2 linked regions of the Nitrosospira lacus genome follow. The protein of the gene in region 1 interacts with the protein of each later gene in a pairwise test. Links are inferred from orthologs where the notes say so. Each region holds a gene or a part of one and is shown in the gene's direction. Other genes may lie near its edges.

Region 1 (4,791 bases):
GCTGCTGGCGCTTATACAAGGTACTTTGCCCGTTATTGGCGCGGCCCGTGGCGTCCCCTCGTGGATGGCTCTGGCCCGGCCCGTGGTCCAGGGGCAGTTTGTGTTTATCGCCATTGCATTCTTCTGCCTGGCCTATTCATTTGTCAACAACGATTTTTCGGTGATGAACGTCGCCCAGAACTCCAATTCCAAGCTGCCGCTGGAGTATCGTTTCGCGGCGACCTGGGGCTCGCACGAAGGCTCATTGCTGCTGTGGGTTTTCATGCTGTCGGCCTGGTCGGTTGCAGTCAGCGTATTCAGCCGCCGCCTGCCGAATGAAATGGTGGCGCGGGTGCTGGGTGTAATGGGAATGGTGAGCGTGGGTTTTCTGCTATTCCTGCTGCTGACTTCCAATCCCTTCGACCGCCTGCTGCCCGGCGCCCCGGAGGGAAGCGATCTTAATCCCCTGCTGCAGGATCCCGGCATGGTGTTTCATCCGCCCATGCTCTATATGGGCTATGTGGGATTCTCCGTCGCATTCGCTTTCGCCATTTCCGCGCTGCTGAGCGGTCAGATGGACGCAACCTGGGCGCGCTGGTCCCGCCCATGGACTACCGTCGCATGGCTGTTCCTCACCATCGGTATCATGCTGGGCAGCTGGTGGGCCTATTATGAGCTCGGCTGGGGCGGCTGGTGGTTCTGGGACCCCGTGGAAAACGCCTCCTTCATGCCGTGGCTGGTAGGCACCGCGCTGGTTCACTCACTGGCGGTAACCGAAAAACGCGGCAGCTTCAAGAGCTGGACCGTGCTTCTGGCAATATGCGCATTTTCCTTGAGCCTGCTGGGTACATTCCTGGTTCGCTCGGGCGTATTGACCTCGGTTCATGCCTTTGCAACCGATCCAAAGCGAGGGATTTTCATCCTGGCATTCCTGGTTATTGTCATCGGGAGCTCCTTGCTGTTATTCGCCTGGCGGGCACCCAAGATTGGCCTGGGCGGAAAATTTGAACTGCTGTCGAGAGAATCGTTGCTGCTTGCCAATAATCTGTTGATGATGGTGGCGGCGGGCAGCATTCTTCTGGGTACGCTCTATCCGTTGCTGATGGATGCACTTGAGCTCGGCAAGATATCGGTTGGCCCGCCCTACTTCGAAGCGGTATTCGTGCCATTGATGACGCCGGCAATTTTTCTCATGGGAGTAGGCCCGCTTGCGCGCTGGAAGCAGGCAAGCCTGCCTGAGCTTGCGGTACGTCTGCGCTGGGCGTTCGGCGTAAGTATTGTCACCGCGCTGTTGATGCCGTTTGTCATGGGTGAATGGAAACCATGGGTGAGCTTCGGTCTGCTGCTGGCCTTCTGGGTCATTGCCAGCATCGTTGTGAGCCTGCTTCAGCGTATGAAAAATAGTGGCAAGCAAGGTTTGTTCGCGAAGCTTGCTGCGCAATCACGCAGTTATTACGGCATGCATTTTGCACATCTGGGGATAGCGGTATTCATTATCGGTGTAACGCTGGTCGGAGGCTATGAGACTGAAAAGGACGTGCGCATGGAAATCGGGGATACGGTCGAAGTCGGCGGCTACACGTTCCGTTTCAACGGCTCGAAAAAAGTGGCGGGCCCCAATTACATGGCGGATATGGGTGATATAGATGTATTGCGCAACGGCGAAAAAATTCGCAGCATGGAACCGGAAAAGCGGGTTTACGCCGCGTCTGGTATGGCCATGACCGAAGCCGCGATAGATACGGGTGTGTTGCGTGACCTTTACGTTGCCTTGGGTGAACCGCTGGAAAATGGAGCCTGGGTCGTGCGGGTTTACCATAAGCCATTTGTGGACTGGATCTGGTTCGGATGTTTGCTGATGGCATTCGGGGGCGCGCTGGCTGTCACTGACCGGCGTTATCGCCTGGCGGTACGCAATAAGCAACGTGAAGAGATCGACGACAGGAAGGTCGCCGGCAAGAAACTCCCGGCCGGCAGGAAGGCACCGGCCGGACCTCTGATTCCGGGAGGCAGGAAGGCATGACGCGTTTTCTGCTTCCGCTGGCGGCATTTATCGTATTGGTCGGGTTCCTGCTTGTTGGCCTGAACCTCAATCCGCGCCAGGTACCGTCGCCCCTGATCGGAAAACCCGCTCCTGAATTCCAGCTGGAACAACTGCATGAATCGGAAAAGACACTTACCTCCAGGGATAATCTCGGCAAGGTATGGTTGCTGAATGTATGGGCCTCGTGGTGTGTTTCGTGCCGCGAGGAGCACCCGCTACTGGTGGAACTGGCCAAGTCCGGAATAGTCCCCGTCTACGGCCTCAACTATAAGGACGAGCGCGATCTGGCCCTGCAGTGGCTGAAGCAATTCGGCGATCCTTATACCGTCAGCATCAGGGATCCCGAAGGGAGAACAGGCATCGAGTATGGCGTCTATGGCGTTCCGGAAACCTATGTCATCGACAAGAATGGCGTCATTCGTTACAAGCAGATCGGGCCGGTAACGGTGGAAGCGCTGGAAACAAAAATTCTGCCGCTGGTAAGGGAATTACAGGGATGAACCCGATGTCGTCAACCGGTCCGCTGGGCTTGGACCCCTGCCGCGCACACGCTGGAAGGCGGAAGGAATTTTTCAACGTGAGTAAAATTTTCCTGTTGCTTGCCCTGGTGTTTCTGCTGCCTTCAGGTTGGGCCAAGGAGGCCGCGCCGGTGGCTGAAGACCCGGAGATCGAAAGGCGCATGATCCGCTTATCCGAAGATCTGCGTTGTCTCGTATGCCAGAATGAATCCCTTGCGGGGTCGCGGGCGGATTTCGCCAACGACCTGCGACGTGAGATCCGTGAACAGATGAGGGCAAACAAAAGCGATAAGGAGATTGTCGATTTCCTGGTTGCCCGTTATGGCGATTTCGTGCTTTATCGCCCGCCGGTTAAGTCCACAACGCTATTTTTATGGTTCGGCCCCTTCATTTTTCTGGCGATAGGCGCGGTAATCCTGGTGGTTTATCTCAAACGCCGGCGCAGGCAGATTGAAGACCCGGTGCTATCCGACCGGCAGCGTGAGCAGGCTGAAGCCTTGCTAAAGGAAGGCAAGGGTAACAACGCATGACATCATTTTGGGTTGTAGCCGGCATTTTTATTGTCGGTGCTCTGCTGTTCGTGCTGCCTACGTTGCTGAGAAAAAAAGATCATCAAGCTGGCGTGGCGCGCGATTCCACCAATGTCAGCATCTATCGCGACCAGCTGGCCGAACTCGATAACGATTTACGCAGCGATACGCTGACCCGTGAGCAATACGAGCAAAGCAAGCGCGAACTGCAACAGCGCATGCTGGAAGACATTCCCGAAGGAGAATCCTCCATGGCAGCAGCCATATTGGCGGCCGGCAGCAACCGTAATACCGCCACCATCGCGTTGATATCGCTGGCGATACCCCTGCTGGCAGTTTCACTTTATCTCTGGCTGGGGAATACGCGAGCGCTCACTCCGCAGCCTGCTGTCGAGCAGATGCCCATGGGGGGCGTGACAGATGAGGGAGGCCATCAAAACTTCTCGGCCGTATTGGAAAGCCTGACCGCGCGCCTCAAGGAACAGCCGGATGATGTGGAAGGGTGGATCATGCTGGGAAGAACCTACGCAATCATGCAGCGTTTCCCCGACGCCAAGGTTGCCTATGAGAAAGTGATCGCCATGGTCCCGGATAATGCGGAACTGCTGACCGATTATGCCGATATAGTTGCCATGACGAATAATGGCAGTCTGATGGGTCAACCTTTGGAGCTGATCAACAAGGCGTTGCGCCTCGATCCCAAAAATCCCAAGGCGCTGGCATTGGCGGGCACCGCCGAATTTGAGCAGAAAAGATTCAGCAAGGCGGCCGTCTACTGGGAGCAATTACTGGCACTCGTCCCGCCGGAGTCCGAGTTGGCGCGGTCTGTAAGCAGCAGCATTGCCGAAGCGAAATCGCTGGCTTCAGGAAAAGGCAGCATCATGGCGAGGGCGCAGGACCAGGCACCGAGTGGTCAGAATCCTCCTCCCGCCGGGAACAAGCCGGAGTCGGTTGCGGCTGCGGGGGCTGCCGCATCGGGTGGCGGCACCCTTTCCGGGAAGGTGACGCTGGGCCCCGCGATGGCCGGCAAGGCGTCTCCCAATGACAGCTTGTATATTTTTGCGCGCGCCAAGGTGGGTCCGAGGGCGCCGCTGGCAACGCTGCGCCTGCAGGTCAAGGATCTGCCCGCGACTTTCTCGCTGAACGACTCGATGGCCAGATCCGGCGTGCAGCTATCCACTTTCCCCGATGAAGTGGTGGTAGGGGCCAGAATCTCAAGATCCGGATCTCCCATGCCGCAAAGCGGCGATCTGCAAGGCCTCAGCCAGCCAGTCAGGGTCGGCGCCAAAGGGATTGATGTGGTAATCGATCAAACGTTACCCTGACCTGGGCTACCGCCACAATCCCCCGAGAAGTTAGCCATACGAAAACATCGGACGCAATACGTGTTGCTTCAATAAGCAACGCATATTGCGCCGGATGAGAATTCGCTTCATACCCCAATCAACTGCTGTCTGCTGAATTATTATTACACCTTGGTGTGGGTAGGGCAGCAACTATTTCCTTACCATCATCCTGCCGCAATGCCAGGATGATGAGGTAAAAAACCCGAATTTAACAGGAATTACATCCGACGCAATGCGCTGTGCTTATTGGCGCCCTGCCCCTCCATTTCTGCTTGAAAACAGCAGATCAAAAGTACCGAGATAGCCATCGGACGAGGCACGCGAAGGGGTGCATCGTCTTCCATGCAATGACAAGCAACTCAGCATGGCCGTTC
Region 2 (3,864 bases), 1.1 Mb from region 1 along the record:
ATAATTTAACTTGATTCCTGCGGTCGACCGCGCTTTTTTCAGGTTATCGTTATGATTAATAGCAATATCTTTGTGCTATCTGATCCTCATCCTTTAGGCGAGTCGGTCCAACTGCCGGATGCAGGTTCAACAAATATTGCGCGTAAAATTTCTCACTGCCATGGAATCCATACTCATCGTTACTAATTTGCCCGATAGAGAAAGGGCCATGGCACTGGCTCACAGGCTGATCGAGGAGCGATTAGCTGCTTGCGTTAACGTGATGGCAGACTGTACTTCCGTATACCACTGGCAGGGAAAAAGCGAAACCGCCAGCGAGGTGCCGGTTCTTATTAAAACCCTGGCCCAGCATTATGTCCGGTTGGAGCAGTTGATACTGTCGATGCATCCTTACGAACTACCCGAAATCATTGCTGTCCCAGTAACGAATGGTCTACCCGCTTATTTGAGGTGGATTGCCGACGAAACGTTGGTTTCAGACAAAAAATGAACGCTGCCAGGTTACCCGTGCATCTGATCCGATACATTCTGGTATTAATCTATTTTTTCAGTATAAACGCCTTTGCTGAAGAGAAGACGTCATCCGGTTTCCTTTCGGGATTAAAGCAACTCGGCGCGGCCTTTGATCAGGACGAGCAGGAGTTATTACCACCGGATCAGGCTTTTAAGCTGACCGTCAGGGTGCGCGATGAGAATACGTTGGTGGCACAATTTGAGCCGGCAAAGAACTATTATCTTTATCGGGATAAGGTAGCGTTCAAGCCGCAAAATACCGAAACTTCAATCGAGAAAATCTCGCTGCCCCAGGGAGCGGTAAAAAGCGATTTGACTTTTGGCCAGGTGGAGGTTTTTCATAAGCCGTTCGAAGCGGTAATTTCGTTGAAGCGGGATGCATCTTCGCCTAACAAACTGACTCTCGTCGCCACCTACCAGGGCTGCAATGAACCGATAGGCGTCTGCTATGCACCTATCAATAAGGTAATCGAGCTGACGCTCCCGGTGGCAAAGGCGGCGGTAGGGGCCGTCGCCAACGCGGTAAGCAGTGACGCGGCGGCAGCAACACCTTTTTCAGCCGCAAAACCGGACGCTGCTGCGGAACTGTTTGCAACCGCCCCATCTCCTGCCGTGGAAACCGAATCTCTCAAAATAGAGCGTATGTTCGAGAGCGGCAACTTCTGGCTGATTCTGACCGGTTTCTTTGGCATCGGTCTGCTTCTGTCATTCACGCCTTGCGTCTTTCCGATGTTTCCCATTCTGTCGGGCATTATCGCCAAGCGGGGTGAGCATATTACCAAGACCCGCGGATTCATATTATCACTGGCCTATGTCATGGGAATGGCGATCACTTATGCTGTCGCCGGTGTCGCAGCCGGGCTTTCCGGTGCAATGCTGTCCGCGGCTTTGCAAAATGCCTGGGTACTGGGCACCTTTGCGGCAGTCTTTATAACACTGGCTTTTTCCATGTTTGGTTTCTATGAACTGCAATTACCCACCTTTCTGCAAAGCAAGCTCTCCGAGGAGGCCGGGCATTTAAAGGGGGGACAACTGACGGGCGTATTCGGGATGGGAGCATTGTCCGCATTAATTGTCGGGCCGTGTGTAGCCGCCCCGCTGGCTGGAGCATTGCTTTACATCAGCCAGACCCGGGACGTGGTACTGGGTGGTTCAGCATTGTTCGTCATGGCGTTGGGTATGGGGGTACCGCTGTTATTGCTGGGTGCATCCGCCGGAGTGCTTCTGCCCAAAGCCGGACCCTGGATGGAGTCAGTCAAACACTTTTTTGGCGTATTGCTACTTGGGGTAGCCATATGGCTGATATCGCCAGTTATCCCGGCGGTGGCACATATGTTGCTGTGGGCGACACTATTGATCGTCTCGGCCATTTATTTGCATGCCGTTGATCCGCTAAGACCCGATGCTTCGGGCTTTCGGAAATTCTTGAAAGGTTTGGGCATGATCGCGCTGCTGACCGGTGTTGCCTTGCTGATAGGCGTTTTATCCGGCAGCCGTGACATTCTGCAACCGCTCTCAAAACTGAACGTTGCAAATGCTGACGTGAGTGGAACGAAGAAGAGCACGGCCCAAACCGGGCATTTGCCATTTCAGCGTATAAAGTCGGTAGCGGAGCTTGAACAACATATCCTCCAGGCCCGGGACAAGTACGTGATGCTGGATTTTTACGCCGACTGGTGCATTTCATGCAAGGAAATGGAGCGCTTCACCTTTACCGATGAGAAAGTGCAATCCCGCCTAAAAGATGTGGTACTGCTGCAGGTTGATGTTACCGCCGGCACGCCCGACGATGCGGCGCTGCTTAAACGTTTCAAGTTATTTGGCCCTCCCGGTATCCTGTTTATCGATCGCCAGGGGCGTGAAATCCCGCGTATCAGACTTATTGGATATCAGGACACGGAACGTTTTCTCTCGATACTCAATGCAGTATTGATTTAGCGTCGATACTGCCCCTGTCAATTCATAAGGAGCATATTTGCGCGCTTTCCAGAATTGCGATCAAGGTTCCTGCGGTACATGGCCGTGTTGCACCACGCCTGCACTCCAAAAATAAGATAGCACGCTTCCCCCTCCAACCATGGGATTTAGGGTAAATGACGAAATCACAACAGATGCTGATGTATATGGGTGTCGCCATACTTGCGGTGGCTGCCGGTTTATTGTTGCGTGCGCAGCTGACAAGCGACAACCCTCAAGCTGAAATGAGAACGAGTGTCGCGAATAGCGGGGCCGAGACAATATTCGCGGCAAGCTTGCCCGACCTTCAGGGCAAGCATCAATCCATCTCACAGTGGCGTGGTAATGTCATGGTGGTCAATTTCTGGGCGACCTGGTGCGAACCGTGCCGCGATGAAATTCCTGAGTTCATTGAGCTCCAGGAAAAATTCAGTGATAAGGGGCTGGTGTTTATCGGCATTGCAGTGGATCAGCAAGAAAGAGCGGCAGCTTTCAGTAAGGAGATCGGCATCAATTACCCGGTGCTGGTGGGTGATTTAAAAGCCATGGAACTGGCTGGCGCAGCAGGAAACCGTCAAGGAGCGTTACCTTTTACTATCGTTATCGACCGCAGTGGAAATATCACTGGCACTAAATTGGGTCGCCTCAGTCAGAGCAAGCTTGAATCGATGATCAAACCGCTACTGTAGGGTAAAGATGATTTCCAATACCCAGGCATTGCAGGTTATCGGGTTTTATAGCCGCGCGCCCTCATTACCTTCCACGCGTATTCCAGCGTATTGTCCGATGGAATCAGCATTGAAAGCGCGCCTTTGCTGAGCGGTTGCACTGTTAATTCAATATCATATTCCCTGCCGTTTACAGATGCCTCAGCGGCTATCCTTGGTTCCATGGGTACGATAAGAACCGTAACCTGAGTCACCATATAATCGGAGTTGCCGTTGTAAATGCTGCCGTTGAAGGCACCGTAACCAAAGCCGGCATGAGTGACGAGCTTGTTGAAAGCATCGGCCGGCAGGTCGGTGTCGGTGGACTTACTCTGGGGCGATTTCTCGCGGCAAGCGCGCACGACGATGGCGGCTGCACGATCGCTGGTGATCCTCTTCATGGATTCTTGAACGCACTGATCGTAACCTCCTGGATCAGGTAAGCTCCCGGCAGATGAATTCAGCGATGCCAAAAGTATCCATGAGAAAATAATGAGAGACGTGAGCGTTGTTATATTTTTCATTCGTGTTTTCTACCCCGGAATAGAAAGCATCGATCCGACAGTGTCTACAGATCAGCTTCTTTATTCTCGGATGGTAAGGACCCCTGATTTGTTCGCCCCGGGAGGGACGAACAAATACCACCGTTGCCCGCGCCCCGTGAACGAATGGGGCGCGGGTTGGAAAG

The links. The genes of interacting proteins can lie anywhere in the genome.
Region 2: the proteins of EBAPG3_RS07685 (region 1) and dsbD interact in binary tests that used the Escherichia coli proteins (3 or more experiments, as listed by UniProt). The link is inferred for Nitrosospira lacus from one-to-one orthologs.

Annotation. Positions count from the first base shown.
Region 1 is NZ_CP021106.3:1,727,421-1,732,211, reverse strand. The notes cover bases 762-3,760. They hold EBAPG3_RS07685 (DsbE family thiol:disulfide interchange protein), read left to right. Parts: upstream 762-1,998; coding sequence 1,999-2,523; downstream 2,524-3,760. Other genes in these bases: ccmI (c-type cytochrome biogenesis protein CcmI), read left to right, coding at 3,068-3,760; EBAPG3_RS07680 (cytochrome c-type biogenesis protein), read left to right, coding at 2,601-3,071; EBAPG3_RS07690 (heme lyase CcmF/NrfE family subunit), read left to right, coding at 762-2,002. Also shown: more of EBAPG3_RS07690, read left to right, coding at 1-761; more of ccmI, read left to right, coding at 3,761-4,396; EBAPG3_RS07670 (hypothetical protein), read right to left, coding at 4,777-4,791. UniProt on the Escherichia coli protein: Involved in disulfide bond formation. Catalyzes a late, reductive step in the assembly of periplasmic c-type cytochromes, probably the reduction of disulfide bonds of the apocytochrome c to allow covalent linkage with the heme.
Region 2 is NZ_CP021106.3:653,116-656,979, forward strand. Bases 1-2,968 are described here. They hold dsbD (protein-disulfide reductase DsbD), read left to right. Parts: upstream 1-486; coding sequence 487-2,451; downstream 2,452-2,968. Other genes in these bases: cutA (divalent-cation tolerance protein CutA), read left to right, coding at 161-490; EBAPG3_RS03020 (TlpA family protein disulfide reductase), read left to right, coding at 2,607-2,968. Also shown: more of EBAPG3_RS03020, read left to right, coding at 2,969-3,158; EBAPG3_RS03025 (hypothetical protein), read right to left, coding at 3,194-3,577. UniProt on the Escherichia coli protein: Required to facilitate the formation of correct disulfide bonds in some periplasmic proteins and for the assembly of the periplasmic c-type cytochromes.